4 regions of the Streptomyces sp. NPDC050085 genome follow, and region 3 is predicted to be linked to each of the others. Evidence: riboswitches for the same ligand, from Rfam matches in the RefSeq annotation. Region 3 holds a riboswitch; each other region holds the start of a gene.

Region 1 (5,458 bases), on a different contig from region 3:
CAGGGGGCGCTGCCGGTGCTGTCGCTGCCAAGTGGCACTACTTGGTCGGCGGTCGAGGCGGCGGGGTGCTTCTTGTCGGCCATGTAGTAGGTGACCTGAAGCTTCATCTTGTAGGTGCCGGTGTACGTCTCGTTGACAACGTTGCCCAGCTCGATCTGGAGCTTGTGCGGGTCCTTCAGGAGCGGTGCGAACTCCGTGATGTCCTTGGCGACCGACCACGTGATGCCGTCGTCGTCGGGCTCGGGCGTGGAGGTGCGGAAGATCTCCGCGCCGCCCAGGAAGACGCCCGCGAGACGGTCGTACTGGCGGCCCTTGACGCTGCCCGACCAGTCCAGGACGACCTTGTTCCAGGGGCCACGGCAGTCGGCGGGCGCGGCGAGCGTGGTCTCGTACGGGGGCTGCCCGAGGGTGTTGCCGAAGTCCTGCTGGATCGTGGTGGTGCAGGACTTGGTGTCCGGGCGCGAGACGGGCGGGAGCACGTCGACGGGGTCCTGGTACGAGACGGCCGGGTTCGAGCCGGGCTGCGGCGCGTCCGCCGCCTGGGCGGGGGCGGCGGCGAACAGGCCGCCGACGAGCGCTGCGGCACCGCACAGGGCGGTGCCGAGTCTGCGGGAGTGCACGGATGTCCTCCGGTTGAGCGGTGGGGTGTTGGACGCACTGAAGGGTGCACAGTGCATCCACTACGCCCCGCCCCACAAGAGGAGGTCCGCAATCCGGACCGCGCGATCCGGACCGTGCGATCCGGACTGCGCAGTCCGGACTTCGGTTACGCGACGGCGGACTTCAAGGGCCGGGCGGGGTCGGCCAGTTGGCCCTCGTCCAGTACGGTTCCGGCCTCGATGAGGCGGCGCCCCTGCGCGAGGTCGCGGGGCTTGCCGACCGCGAGGACCGCCACCAGGGCGCCGTCCTTCAGCCAGCACACCGACCAGGACGCACCGGACGGATCACCGCGCCACACCGTCGCGTCGGCGGCGTCGTGGTGGCCGACGTACTGCACGAAACGGCCGAACTGCTCGGACCAGAAGTAGGGCACCGGGTCGTACACCACCGGTGTCTCACCCACGATGTTCGCGGCGACCGCGCGCGGCCCCTGCAGCGCGTTGTCCCAGTGGTGGACCATCAGGCGCTGTCCGTAGCGGGCCGAGGGGAACGACGAGCAGTCGCCCACGGCGTACACGTCGGGCAGGGACGTCCGCAGCCACTCGTCCGCCAGCACTTCGCGGTGGGCGCCCAGTTCGATGCCCGAACCGGCCAGCCAGCCGGTGGCGGGGCGGGCGCCGATGCCCACGACGACGGCTCCTGCGGGCAGCCGCGTGCCGTCGTCCAGGACCACGACGCCCGGCTCGACCCGCTCCACGCGCGCGTGGGTGCGCAGTTGGGCCCCGGCGTCCGCGTACCAGGCGGCCATGGGAGCGGCGATCTCGGCGGGCAGCGCCCCGGCCAGCGGCCGCTCGGCCGCCTCCACGACGGTGACCCGGCAGCCGGCGTCGCGGGCGGCGGTGGTGAACTCGGCGCCGATCCAGCCGGCCCCCACGATCACCACGTCGTGCTGTTCGGCGAGGACGGGCCGCAGCCGCTCGGCGTCGTCGAGAGTGCGCAGCAGATGCACTCCGGGCACGCCCTGGGCGCCCGGCAACTGGATGGGTTCGGCTCCGGTGGCCACGACCAGGACGTCGTACGGGACCGCCCCCGCCGCGGTGTCCAGCTCGTGGTCGCCGGGGCGCAGGCCGGTCACCTCGCGGCCCAGCTCCAGCGTGACGCCGAGTGCCTCGAAGTCGATGTCGAAGGCGGATCCCTCGGCCTTGCCGAGCAGCACGGCCTTGGACAGCGGGGGCCGGTCGTAGGGCTGATGGGGTTCCGCGCCGATCAGCGTGACGGTGCCGGTGAAGCCCTGTTCGCGCAGGGCCACGGCCGTCTGCACGCCGGCCATTCCCGCGCCGACGATGACGACGCGCCGCTGCCCCACTGGTGTCCCGTTCCCGCTCCGCTGCTCGCTCACGGGATCACCATAGGCACCTGATCTTGCGTCAGTCAGCGGTGCGGACCACTCCGGCGCCGTGACGTCCTGCACAGGGAGCGCCGGTTTATCGATCATGACGGTCAAGCGGGCAGGTGATCTCCTCGACCACGCTGGTTCCGCTGCCCGTCTGCGACTCCCACTCCCACGTCTCGTCGAGCCGCACCCGGCCGTCACTCGACTCGGACACGACCGAGACGCAGTGCCCGGACGACGTGGTCCCGTCGGTCTTCAGCTGCACGTAGCGGAAGTCGAGCCGGTCGCCGAAGCGCGTGCCTACTAGGTGCCCCTGTACGACATCGCCGCCTTCATAGGTGGCCCAGATCCTGCCGTTCTCCTCGTGGTAGGCGAATCGGGTACGCGTGCCCACCTGACCGGGAGCCTGGTCGGCGACAGGGGCGAGAACGAGACCGTCGAGCGATCGGGCCACGGGCGGAGGCTCCCTACTGAGGGTCGGGGCGAAGAGCTAGGGTGGCCAACGTAAAGCACTCGCGGGAGCCCGTACGCAGCGGGCTGAGAGGGAGGCTGGAGCGGCCTCCGACCGTACGAACCTGATCCGGGTCATGCCGGCGAAGGGAGGGCCTTGACACCCATGTCCTACGCACAAAAAGGTGAGCCCCGTACCGACGTACTGGTCGTCGGGGGCGGCATCATCGGTCTCGTCACCGCATGGCGTGCCGCGCAGCGCGGTCTGTCCGTGGCGGTCGTGGATCCCGAGCCGGGCGGCGGGGCCGCCCAGGTGGCGGCCGGCATGCTGGCCGCCGTCACCGAACTGCACTACGGCGAGCAGACATTGCTCGGCCTGAACGTCGAGTCCGCGCGCCGCTATCCGCAGTTCGCGGCCGAGCTGACGGAGGCCACAGGCCAGGACCTCGGCTACCGCGCGTGCGGCACGCTGGCGGTCGCGCTCGACGCGGACGACCGGGCGCACCTGCGTGAACTGCACGCGCTGCAAAGGAAGTCGGGCCTCGAGTCCGAGTGGCTGTCGGGCCGTGAGTGCCGCCGCCTGGAGCCGATGCTCGCACCGGGCGTGCGCGGGGGCCTGCGGGTCGACGGTGACCACCAGATCGACCCGAGAAGGCTCGCGAGCGCCCTCGTGACGGCCTGCGAGCGCGCGGGCGTGGTCTTCCGCCGGACGCGGGCCGAGCGGCTCCGTGTCGTACGGGACCGGGCGTGCGGTGTCGTCCTCGCGGGGGGCACCGAACTCGCGGCCGGCCAGGTGGTGCTCGCGGCGGGCAGCCTCAGCGGCCGGCTGGCCGGGGTCCCGGACGAGGTCCTGCCTCCCGTGCGCCCGGTCAAGGGCCAGGTCCTGCGCCTGAGCGTGCCGGAGCGGTACGCGCCGTTCCTCAGCCGCACCGTCCGCGCGGTGGTCCGCGGCAGCCACCTCTACCTGGTGCCGCGCGTCAACGGCGAGCTCGTCGTGGGCGCCACCAGCGAGGAGCTCGGCTGGGACACCACGGTCACGGCGGGCGGCGTCTACGAACTCCTGCGGGACGCGCACGAACTCGTGCCCGGCATCACGGAACTGCCGCTGACCGAGACCCGCGCGGGCCTGCGCCCCGGCTCCCCCGACAACGCCCCGATGCTCGGCCCGACGACCCTGCCCGGCCTCCTCCTGGCCACCGGCCACTACCGCAACGGCGTGCTGCTCACACCGGTCACCGGCGACGTGCTGGCCCACGCGCTGACCACGGGTGAACTGCCGGAAGAGGCACGCCCGTTCACCCCGAAACGATTCTCTGCCGCCTCCTTGGAGCAGCTCGCATGAACGTGTCCCTCAACGGTGAGCCGCGCACGGTGACGTCCGAGACCACACTCGAGTCCCTCGTCACCACGCTCACGACCGCGCACTCCGGCGTCGCCGCCGCCCTCAACGAGACCGTCGTCCCGCGCACCCAGTGGCCGCTCACCGCGCTCTCCGAAGGAGACCGCGTCGAGGTCCTCACCGCAGTACAAGGAGGCTGACTCATCCATGGCTGACGACGCTTTCGTCCTCGGCGGCACCACGTACTCCTCGCGCCTGATCATGGGCACGGGAGGCGCCCCGAGCCTCGACATCCTGGAACGCTCCCTGACCGCCTCCGGCACCGAACTCACCACAGTGGCGATGCGCCGCGTGAACGCGTCGGTACACGGCTCGGTCCTGTCCGTGCTGGAAAAACTGGGCATCCAGGTACTGCCGAACACGGCGGGCTGCTTCACCGCGGGCGAAGCGGTGCTCACCGCCCGTCTCGCGCGCGAGGCGCTCGGCACCGACCTGGTCAAGCTCGAGGTCATCGCGGACGAGCGCACACTGCTGCCCGACCCGATCGAACTCCTGGACGCCGCCGAGACCCTGGTCGACGACGGTTTCACGGTGCTTCCTTATACGAACGACGACCCGGTCCTGGCCCGCAAGCTGGAGGACGTGGGCTGCGCGGCGATCATGCCGCTCGGCTCCCCCATCGGCTCGGGGCTCGGCATCCGCAACCCGCACAACTTCCAGCTGATCGTCGAGCACGCGCGCGTGCCGGTGATCCTGGACGCGGGCGCGGGCACCGCCTCCGACGTGGCGCTCGCGATGGAGCTGGGGTGTGCGGGTGTGATGCTCGCCTCGGCGGTGACCCGGGCGCAGGAGCCGGTGCTCATGGCCGAGGGCATGCGGCACGCGGTGGAGGCCGGCCGGCTCGCGTTCCGCGCGGGCCGCATCCCCAAGCGCCACTTCGCCGAGGCCTCCTCGCCGACGGACGGACGGGCCCACCTCGACCCGGAGCGACCGGCCTTCTGACACGGTCACAGCTCTGCTGCAGTACGGGTCCGGTCCCGCAGCAGGGACCGGGCCTGTCAGTCGCTCCTCGTACACTCGCCTGCGTGGACACGACCCTTCAGGACCCGTTGCTCGGGCACGTGCTCGACGGCCGGTACCGCATCGACGCACGCATCGCGGTCGGCGGGATGGCCACGGTCTACCGGGCCGTGGACACCCGCCTCGACCGCGTGCTCGCGCTCAAGGTGATGCACCCCTCGCTGGCGGCCGACGCCACGTTCGTCGACCGCTTCATCCGCGAGGCCAAGTCGGTCGCCCGCCTCTCGCATCCGAACGTGGTGGCGGTCTACGACCAGGGCGCCGAGGGCGCGTACGTCTATCTGGCGATGGAGTACATCGCCGGCTGCACCCTGCGCGACGTCCTGCGCGACCGGGGTGCGCTGCGGCCGCGCGCGGCACTCGACATCCTGGAGCCGGTGCTCGCCGCGCTCGGCGCCGCGCACCGCGCGGGCTTCGTGCACCGCGACATGAAGCCGGAGAACGTGCTGATAGGGGACGACGGCCGGGTGAAGGTCGCCGACTTCGGTCTCGTCCGCGCGGTGGGCTCCGTCACGAACACCACCGGATCGGTCCTCGGCACGGTCTCGTACCTGGCGCCCGAGCAGGTCGAGGACGGCACGGCGACGCCCGCCGTG
Region 2 (5,458 bases), on a different contig from region 3:
GGCGCGGTGATCATCGCCTCGCTGTTCATCCGCAAGCCCGTGTTCGTCGGCGTGATAGCGGTCGCCGTCGTCGTCGGCCTGTGGGAGCTGACGTCGCGGCTCGAGGAGCGCAAGGGCATCAAGGCGCCGCTCGTGCCGCTCGCCGTCGGTGGTGCGGCGATGGTCGTCGCCGGATACGTCCGGGGCGCAGAGGGCGCCTGGGTGGCGATGGCGCTCACCGCGCTCGCCGTCCTGGTGTGGCGCATGACCGAGCCGCCCGAGGGCTATCTGAAGGACGTCACGGCCGGTGTCTTCGCCGCCTTCTACGTCCCCTTCCTCGCGACGTTCGTGGCGATGATGCTCACCGCGGACGACGGGGCCTGGCGCGTCCTGACGTTCCTGATCCTCACCGTGGTCAGCGACACCGGGGCGTACGCGATCGGCTGGCGCTTCGGCAAGCACAAGCTCGCGCCGCGCATCAGCCCCGGCAAGACCCGCGAGGGCCTGCTCGGAGCGGTGTCGTTCGCGATGGTGGCGGGCGTGCTGTGCATGCAGTTCCTGATCGACGACGGCACGTGGTGGCAGGGCCTGGTCATGGGCGCCTGCGTCGCCGCCAGCGCCACGCTCGGCGACCTCGGCGAATCCATGATCAAGCGGGACCTCGGCATCAAGGACATGGGCACGCTGCTGCCCGGCCACGGCGGGATCATGGACCGGCTCGACTCGCTGCTGCCGACGGCGCCTGTGGTGTGGCTGCTCCTGGTGCTCTTCGTCGGATCGAGCTGACCCCGGCCGTCGCATCGAGCTGAACCGGGTCCTCCGGATCCTGTTGCCGATCTGGTACGAGCCCTCGCCCGCCGGGTGGGGGCTCGTCGGCATAAGGTCCAGTCCATGGGGAGGGCTCGACTCGAGAAGGACGGCACCTACAGCGGCGACATGCCCTGCAAGTGGTGCGACGCGTTGATCGACCAGGAGGGGCGGCGCAAACCGCGGCTGTACTGCCGGACGGGACACCGTTGGAAGACGTACGGGTCGCGGGTCGTCGGCGTGATCGGGGCGATCCTGGACTGAGCTGCGGCTGATCCGGGGCGTGCGACACTGGTACGGCCATGCCTAAGCCCGGAGAACTCACATTCGTCGCCCCGCGCGGAGCCAAGAAGCCGCCGCGGCACCTTGCCGACTTGACGCCCGCCGAGCGGAAAGAAGCTGTTGCCGCGATCGGCGAGAAGCCGTTCCGCGCCAAGCAGCTGTCGCAGCACTACTTCGCGCGGTACGCGCACGATCCGGCGGAGTGGACCGACATCCCGGCCGGGTCGCGGGAGAAGCTGCGCGAAGCGCTGCTGCCCGAGCTGATGACCGTCGTGCGGCATCTGTCGACCGACCAGGACACCACCCGCAAGACCCTGTGGCGGCTGTTCGACGGGACGCTCGTCGAGTCCGTGCTGATGCGGTACCCGGACCGGGTCACCATGTGCATCAGCTCCCAGGCCGGATGCGGGATGAACTGTCCGTTCTGCGCCACCGGGCAGGCCGGTCTCGACCGGAATCTGTCGACCGGTGAGATCGTGCATCAGATCGTCGACGGGATGCGGGCCCTGCGGGACGGCGAGATCCCGGGTGGGCCTGCCCGGCTCAGCAACATCGTCTTCATGGGCATGGGCGAGCCGCTCGCCAACTACAAGCGGGTCGTCCAGTCGATCCGCGCGCTCACCGATCCCGAGCCGGACGGTCTCGGGCTCAGCCAGCGCGGCATCACCGTGTCGACCGTGGGCCTCGTGCCCGCCATCCACCGGTTCTCCGACGAGGGCTTCAAGTGCCGCCTCGCCATCTCGCTGCACGCCCCGGACGACGAGCTGCGCGACACCCTCGTACCCGTCAACACGCGGTGGAAGGTGCGGGAGGTGCTGGACGCCGGATGGGAGTACGCGGCCAAGTCCGGTCGCCGGCTGTCCATCGAGTACGCGCTGATCCGCGACATCAACGATCAGGCGTGGCGCGGTGACCGGCTCGGGCGGCTGCTCCGCGGCAAGCCGGTCCATGTGAACCTGATTCCGCTGAATCCGACTCCTGGGTCGAAGTGGACCGCGTCGCGGCCCGAGGACGAGAAGGCGTTCGTCGAGGCCATCGCCGCGCACGGGGTGCCGGTGACCATCCGGGACACCCGTGGCCAGGAGATCGACGGGGCGTGTGGTCAGCTCGCCGCGACCGAGCGGTAGCCTTACGGCGTAAGTACATCTGCATATTCCGACAGGGGAGCGCCACAGCGCTGAGAGTGCGGCAGCCATACAGGGGCGGGCCGCAGACCCTCTGAACCTTGCCCAGGTCATTCTGGGTAGGAAGTTCGGACACCACTCAAGCTGTTGCGCCCTGCCCGGAAGCTTTGGAGACAAGGCTTCCGGGCAGGGCCGCGTCTCTTCCTGGTCACCCCCAGGAGGAAAACCAGTGAGCAAGAAGACGAAGGCAACGACGACGTACACAGCTGTTGCCGTGGGGCTCGGGCTCGTCGTGCTGTCCGCGTGCGGGTCGCAGTCCAGCGGGTCGGGCGGGTCCGACTCCAAGACCGTGACCCTCGTCAGCCACGACTCGTGGGCCGTCTCCAAGAACGTACTGAAGGACTTCGAGAAGAAGTCCGGCTACCAGGTGAAGGTCCTGGAGGACGGCGACGCCGGGCAGGCCGTCAACAAGGCGATCCTGTCCAAGGGCAATCCGCAGGGCGACGTCTTCTTCGGCGTCGACAACACCCTGCTGTCGCGGGCCCTCGACAACGGGATCTTCGCTTCCTACAAGGCCAAGGGCCTGGAGGACGTCGAGAGCCGGTACCGGCTCGATGCCGGGAAGGATCGTGTCACTCCCGTCGACACCGGCGACATCTGCGTCAACTACGACAAGAAGTATTTCGCGGAGCACAAGCTGACTCCGCCGGCGTCCTTCGCCGATCTCGCCAAGCCCGCGTACAAGAACCTGCTCGTCACCGAGGACGCCGCCACGTCGTCGCCGGGCCTCGGCTTCCTGCTCGGCTCGGCCGCGAGCTACGGGGACGACGGCTGGCAGGCGTACTGGAACAAGCTCGTCGACAACGGCGTGAAGGTCGTCTCCGGCTGGGACCAGGCCTACAACGAGGAGTTCAGCGGCAGCGCCGGCGGCAAGAAGGCCGGGGGAGAGCGGCCGCTCGTCGTGTCGTACGCGTCCTCGCCGCCCGCCGAGGCGATCTACTCGGACCCGCAGCCGGCCACGTCGCCGGTCGGTGTCGCGACCGGCACCTGCTTCCGGCAGGTCGAGTTCGCGGGCGTGCTCGACGGGGCGAAGAACGAGAAGGGCGCCCGGGCGTTCGTCGACTTCCTGATCTCCAAGGAGTTCCAGCAGGACATGCCGCTCAACATGTTCGTGGACCCCGTGACCAAGAGTGCCGTCGCGCCCGCCGATTACAAGAAGTACGCGGTGAAGGTCGACAGCCCCGAAACCATGAGCCCCCGCAAGATCGCGGACAACCGTGACGACTGGGTCAAGTCGTGGACCTCGATCGTCAGGAAGTGACCGCCAAGACCGCCAAGACCGCCAAGACCGCCAGGACCTGGGACGTGCCCCGGGTGCGTACGGGGAACGCGGCGCGGCTCGGCCTGATGGCCGTGCCCGTCGTGTTCTTCGCCGTCTTCTTCGCGTACCCGGTCGTCGCGATCGTGCGGCGCGGTCTGTACGTGGGCGGGGACTGGCAGGTGGGGCGCATCGCGGACGTGCTCGGGCAGTCGGACATCCGGCACGTGCTGTGGTTCACCGTGTGGCAGGCGCTCGCGTCGACTGCCCTGACGCTGCTGATCGCGCTGCCGGGCGCCTACGTCTTCGCCCGGCTCGACTTTCCCGGCAAGCAGGTGCTGCGCGCCGTCGTGACCGTGCCGTTCGTGCTGCCGACCGTCGTCGTGGGCTCCGCCTTCCTGGCGCTGGTCGGCAGGGGAGGGCTGCTCGACGACCTGTGGGGGGTGCGGCTCGACACCACGGTGTGGGCGATCCTCGCCGCGCACGTCTTCTTCAACTACGCCGTCGTCGTACGGACCGTGGGCGGCCTGTGGGGGCAGCTCGATCCGCGGCAGGAGGAGGCCGCGCGGATGCTCGGCGCCTCGCGGCTCGCGGCGTGGCGGAAGGTGACGCTGCCCGCTCTCGGGCCGGCCGTGGCGGCAGCCGCGCTCATGGTCTTCCTGTTCACCTTCACCTCGTTCGGCGTCGTGCAGATCCTCGGCGGGCCCGGCTTCTCGACCCTCGAGGTGGAGATCTACCGGCAGACCGCCGAGATCTTCGACCTGTCGACCGCCGCCGTGCTGACGATCGTGCAGTTCGCGGCCGTCGGACTCATCCTCGCCGTGCATGCGTGGAGCGTGCGGCGGCGGGAGAGCACGCTGCGGCTCGTCGACGCCGCGCACACCGCGCGGCGGCCGCGCGGGGCCGCTCAACGGACCCTGCTCGCCGGGGTGTTGGCGACCGTGGCCGTGCTGATCCTGCTGCCCCTTGGGGTGCTGGTGCAGCGGTCGCTGGACACGCCGGGCGGTGTCGGGTTCGCGTACTACCGGGCGCTCGGGAACGCCGACGGCGGCACCTTCCTCGTCCCGCCCGTCGACGCCATCTGGAACTCGCTCGAGTACGCCCTCGCCGCCACCGCCATCGCGCTCGTCATCGGCGGGCTCGCCGCGGCCGCCCTCACCCGGCGGGCCGGACGCCTGGTGCGCGGGTTCGACGCGCTCCTGATGCTGCCGCTCGGGGTGTCCGCCGTGACCGTCGGCTTCGGGTTCCTCATCACGCTCGACAAGCCGCCGCTCGACCTGCGGGCCTCCTGGATCCTGGTCCCGCTCGCCCAGGCACTGGTCGGCGTGCCCTTCGTCGTACGCACCATGCTGCCCGTCCTGCGGGCGGTCGACGGACGCCTGCGCGAGGCCGCGGCCGTGCTCGGGGCCTCCCCGCTGCGGGCGTGGCGCGAGGTCGATCTGCCCATGGTGCGACGGGCGCTGCTGATCGCGGCCGGGTTCGCCTTCGCCGTGTCCCTCGGCGAGTTCGGGGCCACCGTGTTCATCGCGCGGCCCGACAACCCGACCCTGCCGGTGGCCGTGGCGCGGCTCCTCGGCCGGGCCGGTGACCTCAACTACGGGCAGGCGATGGCCCTTTCGACCGTGCTGATGCTCGTCTGCGCGGTCTCGCTGTTGCTGCTGGAACGCATGCGGCCTGCCAAGGCCTCGACCGGGGAGTTCTGATGACGGCCCTGCTGACCCTGGACGACGCGACCGTACGGTTCGGTGGGCGCGCCGTGCTCGACACGGTGGACCTGGAGGTCGCCGAGCACGAGATCGTGTGCGTCCTCGGGCCGAGCGGCAGCGGAAAGTCGACGCTGCTGCGGGCCGTCGCCGGCCTCCAACCCCTCGACGGGGGGCGGGTGTTGCTCGGCGGCCGTGACCAGCGCGGGGTGCCCGCGCACAAGCGGGGCGTGGGTCTGATGTTC
Region 3 (5,458 bases):
ACAGCGGGCCCGTCGTCGAGGGTCCTCATGTGTACGCGGGCGGCCTGGCCATCGCCATGGACGGCGGCGTGACCATGGCCGGAAAGCTGCTGGTCCAGCAACTGCCCATGGATATCTGAGAGTTGATCGGGCAGGCGTGGTAAACGGAGGATTCGGCTGGCCGCAAGGCCAATTTCCGGAAACCCCCTGTCACCACGCGCCGTGACAGCTCTACCATCGGCTTATCCGTAGCAGGCTCCCCTCCGTTTCTGCCCGACGGCTCGTAACCATGCGGGCCACCAAGCCCTACGGAGCATCGGGGGATGCACATGAACAGCGCTCCGCATTTGCTGAACGAGGACCGCCCCGAGTTCGAGCGGATCCTCGATGAGGCGCTGCGTACCGCACCGAACCGCCCTGATCTCGCCGCAGTGGGCCAGCGGCTCAACCCCGAACAGCTGCGCACCATGGCGCTCAACGCCGCGGCACTGATCACCACCGCGGCAGCCACCGAGTACCAGCACTACGTCCAGGTCCGCGAGGAGCTGCGTACCTCCCCGCGGCCCGTCCGTTCGCTACGCGAAGGAGGCGCCGCCGGACCGGCCGAGTCCGGCAGCAACACGATCGGCCTGGTCGCGGAGACCACGGGGCCCGGCGTCGCCGCGGTCGCCGTCGTGCTCGCCCCGGTGCTCGCCGGGACGGCCGCCGCGATCTTCCTGCTGGTCGGCTACATCCTGAAGATGCTCAACCCGCCGCCGGACTTCGCCGACACGCTCCTCGCGGCCGGCTGGGTCTTCGGCGCGCTCACCGCGGTGGGCATCCTCGTCGCGGCGGTGTGCCTGCTCCTGACGGCCCTGCGCAACGGGTCGACCTCGCTCCAGGCCAGCGCCCACGGCGTGGAGAGCGAAGAGGTGGCCCGCGCCAGGGAAGCCTGGAGCAAGGCCCTGCTCGAGCGCGGCATCCTGCCGTTCCTGCGGAACGCCCTGGCGGATCCCCCGGCGGGCGGCCCTGCGCCGCTCGCCGGCGGCCGGGGCGGCGGCTCGACCAGCCGCATGCCGCAGCTCGGCTACAACAGGCCGGGGTTCAGCAGCCCCGACGGCGGCGGCACCGCCACGGGACAGCGGGCCGGCTTCTCCAGCCCGGACTTCTCCAGCCCGGACTTCGGCGGCCCCGAACACCAGCCGGACTGACCCTCCGACGGGTGCACGGGGCCGTGACCACGGCTAACGGCTCGGGGCGATGTGCACGAAACCCCGAGCCCTCAGTCATGCCCGTACGTCGATCAGCGGGAGATCTAGTTGGCGATCGGCAGATAGACACGGTTGCCCGCGTCGGCGAACTCCTTCGACTTCTGCTCCATCCCCGCCTCGACCTCCGCCTTCGTCGAGCCGTGCTCGCGCCGGATGTCCTGCGAGATCTTCATGCTGCAGAACTTCGGGCCGCACATCGAGCAGAAGTGCGCGGTCTTCGCGGGCTCGGCCGGCAGCGTCTCGTCGTGGAACTCCCGGGCGGTGTCCGGGTCGAGGGCCAGGTTGAACTGGTCCTCCCAGCGGAACTCGAAGCGGGCGTCGCTCAGCGCGTCGTCCCACTCCTGCGCGCCCGGGTGCCCCTTGGCGAGGTCCGCCGCGTGCGCCGCGATCTTGTACGTGATGACGCCGGTCTTCACGTCGTCCCGGTTCGGCAGGCCCAGGTGCTCCTTGGGCGTGACGTAGCAGAGCATCGCCGTGCCCCACCAGGCGATCATCGCGGCGCCGATCCCGGACGTGATGTGGTCGTACGCCGGGGCGACATCGGTGGTCAGCGGGCCGAGCGTGTAGAACGGCGCCTCCTCGCAGATCTCCTGCTGGAGGTCGATGTTCTCCTTGATCTTGTGCATCGGGACGTGTCCCGGGCCCTCGATCATCGTCTGTACGTTGTGCCGCTTGGCGATGGAGTTGAGCTCGCCGAGCGTGCGCAACTCCGCGAACTGGGCCTCGTCGTTGGCGTCCGCGATGGAGCCGGGGCGCAGGCCGTCGCCGAGCGAGTACGTGACGTCGTACGCCGCGAGGATCTCGCAGAGCTCCTCGAAGTTCTCGTAGAGGAAGCTCTCCTTGTGGTGCGCGAGGCACCAGGCGGCCATGATCGAGCCGCCGCGCGAGACGATGCCGGTCTTGCGGTTGGCGGTCAGCGGCACGTACGGGAGGCGGACGCCGGCGTGGACCGTCATGTAGTCGACGCCCTGCTCGGCCTGCTCGATGACCGTGTCCTTGTAGATCTCCCAGGTCAGTTCCTCGGCCTTGCCGTCGACCTTTTCGAGGGCCTGGTAGAGCGGCACGGTACCGATGGGGACGGGGGAGTTGCGCAGTACCCACTCGCGCGTGGTGTGGATGTTGCGGCCGGTGGAGAGGTCCATGACGGTGTCGGCGCCCCAGCGGGTCGCCCACGTCATCTTCTCCACCTCCTCCTCGATGGACGAAGTGACCGCGGAATTGCCGATGTTGGCGTTGACCTTCACCAGGAACCGCTTGCCGATGATCATCGGCTCGATCTCCGGGTGGTTCACGTTGGCGGGCAGGACGGCCCGGCCCGCCGCGATCTCTTCGCGTACGACCTCGGGCGCGACGTTCTCCCGGATCGCCACGTACTCCATCTCCGGGGTGATCTCGCCCCTTCGTGCGTACGCGAGTTGGGTCACGGCCTGGCCGTCACGGCCCCGGCGGGGCTGTCGCGGGCGGCCCGGGAAGACCGCGTCGAGGTTGCGCAGACCGCCGCGCGGCGACGTGTGCTTGATGCCGTCGTCCTCGGGGCGGACGGGGCGTCCCGCGTACTCCTCGGTGTCACCGCGGGCGATGATCCAGTTCTCACGGAGGGGCGCGAGGCCCCTGCGGACATCGGTGTCGACGTTCGGATCGGTGTACGGGCCGGAGGTGTCGTACAGGGTCACCGACTGCCCGTTGGTGAGATGCACCTGACGGACCGGCACCTGGAGGTCGGGGCGCGAGCCCTCGACGTATCCCTTGTGCCAGCCGATGGACTTCCCGGCCTCGTCAGAGCTGTCGCCCTGGTTGGAGGCAGGCGTGCGTGCGTCCGTTGTGGTCATGAGACCTACTCCCTACGCCGGCATTACCCGGTAACAGGTTCGGCGGTCGACGCAGCCGTCCTCGTCCTGCGTGTTTCACGTGAAACACGCCTCGGTACGAAGGTCAGCGCCCTCTCAGCCCGGTGCTCCGAGCTCCCGCGTGTGCAAAGGTGCCTCCACGCTAGCGTCATGTCGGACGCGTTGAACAGAGGGCCCCTACCGTTCTTGCGATGATCGGGCGGTGACCACCACGCAGCAGCCCCCGCCCCCGCCGTCCGAACCGCCGCACGGGCCGGGCCCGTCGGGCATAGGGCACGGCGGCCACTCCCACAGCCACGGCCCTGCCGCGCCGGTCTCCAAGCACCTGCGCAAGGTCATCGCAGCGGTCCTGATTCCCTTCTCCGTGGCGGTCGTCGTGGGCCTCGCGGTGCTGTGGCCCGGCGGCGCCCCCGCGCACCAGCGCACCGGGGTCGGCTTCGACCGGCAGACGCAGCAGGCAACGGTGACCAAGGTCGAGAAGGTCTCCTGCTCGTCCGTGAACGCCTCGGGGGACACCCCGACCGGCGACACCTCCACGGCCGAGGGCTCGTCCGCCCAGCAACAGGCCGCCGGTACCTGCGAGAACGCGACGATCAGGGTGGACACCGGCAAGGACAAGGGCCGTACGTTCAAGGAGGTCGTCCAGCCGGACTCGCCCCGGCAGCTGCACGAGGGCCAGAAGGTGATCGTCGCCTACGCGCCCGACGCCCCGGCGAACCTGCAGTACTCGGTCACCGACGTGAACCGCAAGATCCCCATGGCCCTGCTGGCCGGAATCTTCGCCCTGGCCGTGGTCGTGGTGGGCCGGCTGCGGGGCGTGATGGCGCTGGTCGCCCTCGCGGTGAGCTTCATGGTGCTGACCTTCTTCATCCTGCCCGCGATCCTCCAGGGCTCAAATCCCTTGGTGGTCGCGGTCGTCGGGGCGAGCGCCATCATGCTGATCGCGCTCTACATGTGCCACGGGCTGACCGCCCGTACGTCCGTCGCCGTGCTCGGCACCCTCGTATCGCTGCTGCTCATCGGCCTGTTGGGCTCGTTGTTCATCGGCTGGGCCGCACTGACCGGCAACACGGACGACAACACGGGCCTGATCCACGGCCTGTACCCGGACATCGACATGAGCGGCCTGCTGCTCGCGGGCGTCATCATCGGCTCGCTCGGCGTGCTCGACGACGTGACGGTCACCCAGACGTCGGCGGTCTGGGAACTGCACGAGGCCAACCCCACGATGGGCTGGCGCGGCCTGTACCGGGCAGGCATCCGGATCGGCCGCGACCACATCGCGTCCGTCGTGAACACCCTGGTCCTTGCGTACGCGGGCGCGGCGCTGCCGCTGCTGCTGCTCTTCTCGATCGCGCAGTCCAGCGTGGTCGACGTCGCCAACAGCGAGCTGGTGGCGGAGGAGATCGTGCGCACGCTGGTCGGCTCGATCGGCCTGGTGGCCTCGGTGCCGGTGACCACCGCTCTTGCCGCGCTGGTGGTCTCCGCCGACCGGCCGGGGGCGCAGGAGCCCGCCCAGGCCGCTTCCGTACGTGCCGGCAGGGGCCGACGACGCAAGCGCTGAACGGCGCGGAGCTGCTCGGGTGCACCGCGCTGCCGAAGCGTTACGTCGGTCGGGCGCCGGACCCGGCCGGCCCCGGTCAGCCCGCGCTCTGCTCCTCGGCGAGGATCTTGTCGAGGGCCTCGTCGAGTTCGGCCTCGAAGTCGGCCAGGGCCTGCTCCTGGCCGAGCGGGACGAGCTTGTCCGTACGGTCGAGGAACGCGATCAGAGGCGCCACCCCGGCCCGGAACAGCGCCTGATCGCTGCCCACTTGGAGCCGGATGTGCACCTCACCCGGCAGCTCGCCGGTCCCGCCGCCCCCGGCACGCTCCACCGGAGAGATCCGCACATCGCCGTCGCCCGCTGCTCCGTTGACCCCGTCGACGAGGAGTTCCCGGCCGAACGCCCAGGTCACGGGCGCGTCTCCGGGAAGATGGAAGGTCAGGCGCACGGCGTACGGATCCCCGGCCTCGTACCGGAGCTCCACCGGAATGCGGAACGAGAGCTCCTCGGAGACGAGAAAGCTCATCATGACCTCTGCCTGAACTGCTTGTACCGACTCGCGCATCGCCTACCCCGTCAACTTGCCGTCGATTGGCCAGGAATGACCTTCCTGACACTGCTGGCATCTTGCTCAACGTATACGAAGGATCACAAGGAGTGAGTTTTCAGATGCTGATAGAGAAGGCGAGTGTCCCTACGAGCTTTCCGATCTCGTGCTGCAACTGGCGTGCGGCGGGCAGCAGCTTCTCGGCCTGCTGTGAAGGGAGCGAAATGGCCAAAGTCGCCGCGGTCGACCCGACCGTGATCGGGAACGCGGCGCAGGCGGTGCCGAGCGCGTA
Region 4 (5,458 bases), on a different contig from region 3:
CTCGGGCATGCACCCCCTCACCCCGTACCTGGAGGGACGGCAGCATCCGCTCGGGCAGCGCCTGGTGAACGTCCAGCGCTGCCTGCGCACCACCGACCTGGAGGAGGTCGGCGATGCCACCCATCTGACCGTGTTCGAGATGCTCGGCACCTGGTCGCTCGGCGACTACGAGGGACCCCGGAGCCTGGAATGGGGATACGACCTGCTCACGGAGGGGCTCGGCGTCGACCCGGACCTGATCCACGCCACCGTCTTCGGCGGCGACGGCCAAGTCGGCCTCGACACCGCCTCGTTGGAGGTGTGGCAGCGGCGCGGCGTCCCCGTCGAGCGGACCGTCGAGGACAACTGGTGGTCCAACGGCCCGACCGGCCCCTGCGGACCCGACTCGGAGATCTTCGTGTGGACCGGCGACACCCCGCCGCAGTCGACACCCACCCGCGACGACCGCTGGGTCGAGGTCTGGAACCACGTGATGATGCGTCACCGACGCCTGGGCGACGGCACGTTGGTGCCCCTGCCGCAGCGCAACATCGACACCGGGCTCGGCCTCGAGCGACTCCTCGCCCTGCTCCAGGGCGTCGACTCGGTCTTCGAATGCGACGTGTTCACCCCCTGGCGAGAGCGCCTGCCCGGACTGTGGCACCTCGACGAGCCGTCGCTGCGCCTGGTCAGCGACCACCTGCGGTCGGCCGTCGTGGTGACCGGGGACGGCGTGCGCCCCGGCAACACCGGCCGCGCCTACGTGCTGCGCCGCCTGATGCGGCGCGTCCTCACCACGCTGTGGCGCGACGACCCGACCCGCCAACTCACCGACCTGCCCCAGGAGTTGGTGCGGCACACCCTGGACCACTTCCGGCAGTCGGCCGACCCGGACGAGGTGCGCCGCGTCCTGCTCGACGAGGAGCGCCGCTTCGGCGAGCTGCTGCAGCGCGGCCGGCGGATCCTCGACCGCCCCCGGTTCCGCGGCCCCCTCGACGAGGAGGACTTCCACTACCTCCACGACACGCACGGACTGCCACGGGACCTCGTCGTGAGTCTGCGGGGCGACAACTGACCGGAGTGGGCCGCCCGTGACGGGGTAGGCGCAGCGCGTACGAGCTGCGACGCGTGGGCGGCTCACGGCCGAGGGGTTGACCATGGAGCCAGCACGGACGCGTTTCCCGGCGCGCTGGGAGGACGGCGGCGTCCTGGTCGTGGACGTCGTCGGCGAGTTCGGCAGCAGCGCCGCGACCGAGCTCGGCGACCTGCTGAAGCGCATGGGCGCAACCGGACAGCGGGCCTACGTCGTGGACTTCGGCGCCGTAGGACGCTGCGGGCCCGGCGCCGCCCGGCAGTTCGTGGAGACCGCCTCGCGGGCGCTGCCGGCCGACGGGGTCCTCGCGGTCGTCGCGGGAGCCGCCGCCCGGCCCGCCCTGACCACTGCCGGGGCGGGCGACGTCACCGGCGGCCTCCACGACGTGGCCGCACACGCGATCGGCGCCTGCCTGGCCCGCGCGTCCCAGGCCCCGGCCTGACCGGGGGCCGGTCTTCGAACTGGGAGCCCGTCAGTCGTCCAGCGCTGCCCGAACCGCCGCCTCCGCATGCAGCCGCGCGGTGGGGAAGACCGGGACCGGGCTGTCCCCGGCGCCGATCAGCAGCTCGATCTCGGTGCAGCCGAGGACGATCCCCTCGGCGCCGGACGCGACCAGATCGGCGATGACCTCCTGGTACGCGGCGCGCGACGCGTCCCGTACGACACCGAGGCACAACTCCTCGTAGATCACGCGGTGGACGAGTGCCCGCCCCGCGTCGTCCGGGACGCGGACGTCCAGGCCGCCCCGCGCGAGCCGGCCGCGGTAGAAGTCCTGCTCCATCGTGAACGCCGTGCCCAGCAGCCCGACCCGCTTCACCCCCGCCGCGCGTACGGCGTCGGCGGTCGCGTCGGCGAGATGGATCAGCGGCACGGCGGTGGCGGCCTGCACCTGGTCGGCGACCTTGTGCATCGTGTTCGTGCACAGGAGCAGCAGATCGGCGCCCGCCGCCTCCAGGCGTCGCGCGGCCTCGGCGAGGATCCGGCCCGCCTGCTCCCAGTCGCCCTCGACCTGCAGCCGCTCGATCTCCGCGAAGTCGACGGAGTAGACGACGCAGCGCGCCGAGTGCAGCCCGCCGAGACGGTCCCGCGTCAGCTCGTTGAGGAGGCGGTAGTACTCCGCCGTCGACTCCCAGCTCATCCCGCCGATCAACCCGATGGTTCTCATCGGCTAATGTTCGCACCCGTACTGCCCGACACGGGGTGCCCCGCACATGCGACGGGGCTGAGATCACACCCGTAGAACCTGAACCAGTTAGCACTGGCGGAGGGATGTCAGCGATGTCGATACCGCACGTTTCCACGGCCTTCGAGGCGGGCCGGTCGGCCGCGCCGGGGGACTGGCGCCCCGAGGCACGCGGCATAGCACCGGTCTGCGAGAGCGACCGGTACGGCGGTGCCGGACGGCTGTTCACCGTCTGGTTCGCCCCGAACCTCACCATGAGCGGCGTCTTCACCGGGACCGTCGGCATCGCCCTCGGCCTCGACTTCGCGACGGCACTCGCCGCCGTGCTCGCGGGCACCGTCATCGGCGCCGTGCCCACCGCCTACCTGGGGACGTGGGGCCCGCGCACCGGCGCCGGCCAACTGCCGCTCGCCCGGCTCGCGTTCGGGCGCGCCGTCGTCGTTCCCGGCGCCCTTCAGTGGCTGTCGTCCATCGCCTGGGACGCGCTGATCGGCCTGTTCGGCGGCGACGCCCTCGCCCGGCTGTGCGGCTGGCCGTTCTGGCTGGGGGCCCTCGTGATGATGGCCGCCCAAGGGGCGTTCGGCGCGCTCGGCTACGAGGCGATCCACCGCCTGCAGAAGGGGATGACCGCCGTGCTCGCCGTCGCGTTCTGCGCGCTCGCGGTGCGCCTCGCGCACGCCGGCGTCACGCCTGCCGGGCACGGGTCCGCGCACGGCGCCGACCGCGTCGGGGCGTTCGTCCTGACCGCCACCATCGCGTTCAGCCTGTCTGTGTCCTGGGCGCCGTACGCCAGCGACTTCAGCCGCTACCTGCCGCGCACCACGTCCTCGGCCCGCATGTTCTGGTACACCCTGTGCGGCATCGTCGTCTCCTTCACCGCCGTGGAGGCGCTCGGCCTGTGGGGCGCCTCCGTCTTCACCGACCAGACCGCCCAGGGCGTCGACACCCTGCTCGGCGGCGGCGTGATCGGCTCGCTCGGACTGCTCGCCGTGGCGCTGGCCGCGCTGTGCAGCAACGCCATGAACGACTACAGCGGCTCGCTCGCGCTCCAGGTCGTCGGCGCCCGCGTGCCGCGCCCGCTCGCCGCCGCACTCGCCGCGCTCCTCGGATTCCCGCTGGTGCTGTGGATGCACGCCGCCGACACCGCGGCCCGCTTCCAGAACGTGCTGCTGTTCGTCGGCTACTGGATCCCCGGCTTCGTCGCGGTCGTCGTCGTGGACTGGCTGGCCCGCACCCGCGCACGCGGCGGCGCCCCCGTCGACCTCGCGGCCGAACAGGCCCATGCGCAGCCGGTGTTGCCCGCCCTGACGGCGTTCCTCGCGGCCTTCGCCGCCACCGTTCCCTTCATGAACACCGCCCTGTACGTGGGACCCGTCGCCGAAGCGCTGCACGGCGCCGACCTCGGCTACTACGTCGCCTTCGTCACCGGGCTCGTCCTCTACGCGCCGTTCAGGCTGCGCCGCGGACAGACGCGGAGCCCCGCCGCGTCGAGCCGGACCTGAGGGCGGCAGTCGAAGGCCCTGTCCAGGGCGCGGGTGACGGCGGGCGCGACGGACCGGATGCGGAACCAGGCCGGGTCGATCACCGCGTAGCGCGCGGCCGGATCGTCCAGACAGCGCAGGTTCTCGCGGAAGCTCGTCAGGCGCGTCACGGCCCGGTCGTAGGACGTGCGCTGGAGGAAGACGGGCGACGGGTAGCGGCAGTGCGTCGGGTTGCCGAGCTGGTAGCCGATGTCGCCGAAGGCCAGGTACACGACCGGGGTGCGGGCGCCGATCCCGGCCCGCAGCGCGGCCAGTTGGGGCTCCAGGCTCTCGCGGGCGTGCAGGCGAGAGAGCGCGGTGTACCCGGCGTGCCGGACGTCGAACGAGTACGGCGCGGTCGGCCACGCGGGCACGGCGGCCGCCAGCGCGAACACCGCGACCGGGACGGCCGCGCGGGACAGCAGGGGAGGGGCGCTCCGGACGCCGCGCGGACGGACGACCACGAGCCACAGCGCCGTCCCGGCCACGACCGCGCACAGGGCGGCATCGACCGGGATCCCGTGGGACGTGCGCCAGGCGAGCGGCCGCGCCGCCGTGAGCGGGGCGGCCACCCCGAGCCCGGCCGTGGCCAGTAGCAGCGGCAGCACCGGACGCCCGGCGCGCACACCGTGCCGGACGACGGCCAGGGCCCACAGGGCGGCCGCGAGCGGAACCACTGCGGCCAAGTGGTAGAGGAAGTACTGCCCTTGGACGACGAGCGCCGCGACCACACCGGCCAGGCCCGCGCCGACGAGCAGCGGCCAGGCCCGGGCGGCACGCGGCGTCCCGGCGGTGCGCATCAGCACCACGACGCTGACCGGCAACAGGGCCACGACGGGCACGAGCAGGGCCTCGTTCGCCAGGACGAGCACCAGCGAACGCACCTGCCCGGACCCGAAGCCCGTACGCATCACACTCTCCGGATTGAGCGCGGAGAACTCCCGCAGCCAGCGCCACTCCCGCGGCTCCACGTACGTCGCCAGGGCCGGCCCGGCAGGGGTGGCGACCAGGGCCCAGGCGGCAGCGGCCAGGGCGCGGCGCCGGTCCAGGACCGCGACCACGCCGAGGCCCAGCAGCGCGGTCGGCGCGGTGGTGTACTTCATCAGCACCGCCAGGGCGAGCAGCAGCCCGGCCGGTGCCGCGCCAAGGAACCGGCCGCGCGCGGTGAGCGCGGCGCCGACGGCCGCCGTGGCCAACACCGCGGCCAGCCACTCCGGTTGGAGGAAGTCCCAGGCCGGAGCGGCGATCAGCGCGACGCCGACAGCGCCCGCGACGGCACCCGCCTCCCGGCGCGGCAGCCGCGTCGCGAGCCCGCGGCGCAGCCACAGCGCGACCCCGGCGACGCACACGACGACCAGGATCCGCAGCACCGCCTCCCGCACGGCGAGCGAACCGAAGGCCGGTGCGTCGAGGCCGGCCATCAGCCACCGGTACGCCAACGGGCGGTGCACGAACGTCTCCGCCGCGCTCAGCCCACCGGCCCCCGTGACGTGCAGGCCACCGAGCACGTAGCGCACGTCGTGGTTGAGCCCGCTCACACACAGAGCGGCGAGAACGCCTGCGGCGACCACCGCAGCAGCGGCTCCGCCGACGCGGCGGCCCACGATCCCGGTCCCGGACCCCGGGCCGTCCGCCACCGACCGGACCCGGCCGGAGGGTTCTCGAAGACCGGAAGGCTCGTGA

What was found. A riboswitch is a leader RNA that binds a small molecule or an ion and turns the genes downstream of it on or off. The one in region 3 is predicted to bind thiamine pyrophosphate.
Region 1: linked by a shared signal. The riboswitch ahead of thiO (glycine oxidase ThiO) and the one ahead of thiC (phosphomethylpyrimidine synthase ThiC) in region 3 are both predicted to bind thiamine pyrophosphate.
Region 2: linked by a shared signal. The riboswitch ahead of ACIBUY_RS30015 (thiamine ABC transporter substrate binding subunit) and the one ahead of thiC (phosphomethylpyrimidine synthase ThiC) in region 3 are both predicted to bind thiamine pyrophosphate.
Region 4: linked by a shared signal. The riboswitch ahead of ACIBUY_RS24610 (purine-cytosine permease family protein) and the one ahead of thiC (phosphomethylpyrimidine synthase ThiC) in region 3 are both predicted to bind thiamine pyrophosphate.

What each region holds. Positions count from the first base shown of each region.
Region 1 covers NZ_JBITJZ010000005.1:456,756-462,213, reverse strand. The annotation lists gene ACIBUY_RS21755 (peptide-N4-asparagine amidase) at 1-620, opposite strand, end outside; gene ACIBUY_RS21750 (NAD(P)/FAD-dependent oxidoreductase) at 767-1,999, opposite strand; gene ACIBUY_RS21745 (hypothetical protein) at 2,085-2,447, opposite strand; TPP riboswitch at 2,499-2,612, shown strand; gene thiO (glycine oxidase ThiO) at 2,610-3,785, shown strand; gene thiS (sulfur carrier protein ThiS) at 3,782-3,982, shown strand; gene ACIBUY_RS21730 (thiazole synthase) at 3,990-4,784, shown strand; gene pknB (Stk1 family PASTA domain-containing Ser/Thr kinase) at 4,868-5,458, shown strand, end outside.
Region 2 covers NZ_JBITJZ010000009.1:157,218-162,675, forward strand. The annotation lists gene ACIBUY_RS30000 (phosphatidate cytidylyltransferase) at 1-765, shown strand, start outside; gene ACIBUY_RS30005 (hypothetical protein) at 871-1,050, shown strand; gene rlmN (23S rRNA (adenine(2503)-C(2))-methyltransferase RlmN) at 1,089-2,195, shown strand; TPP riboswitch at 2,219-2,336, shown strand; gene ACIBUY_RS30015 (thiamine ABC transporter substrate binding subunit) at 2,422-3,513, shown strand; gene ACIBUY_RS30020 (ABC transporter permease) at 3,489-5,213, shown strand; gene ACIBUY_RS30025 (ABC transporter ATP-binding protein) at 5,213-5,458, shown strand, end outside.
Region 3 covers NZ_JBITJZ010000003.1:596,925-602,382, reverse strand. The annotation lists gene ACIBUY_RS15190 (metallophosphoesterase) at 1-119, shown strand, start outside; gene ACIBUY_RS15185 (hypothetical protein) at 303-1,169, shown strand; gene thiC (phosphomethylpyrimidine synthase ThiC) at 1,274-3,058, opposite strand; TPP riboswitch at 3,051-3,207, opposite strand; gene ACIBUY_RS15175 (YibE/F family protein) at 3,279-4,640, shown strand; gene ACIBUY_RS15170 (SsgA family sporulation/cell division regulator) at 4,717-5,184, opposite strand; gene ACIBUY_RS15165 (IclR family transcriptional regulator) at 5,285-5,458, opposite strand, start outside.
Region 4 covers NZ_JBITJZ010000006.1:331,613-337,070, reverse strand. The annotation lists gene ACIBUY_RS24625 (alanine--tRNA ligase-related protein) at 1-1,054, shown strand, start outside; gene ACIBUY_RS24620 (hypothetical protein) at 1,137-1,514, shown strand; gene ACIBUY_RS24615 (aspartate/glutamate racemase family protein) at 1,545-2,237, opposite strand; TPP riboswitch at 2,259-2,359, shown strand; gene ACIBUY_RS24610 (purine-cytosine permease family protein) at 2,342-3,757, shown strand; gene ACIBUY_RS24605 (hypothetical protein) at 3,694-5,412, opposite strand.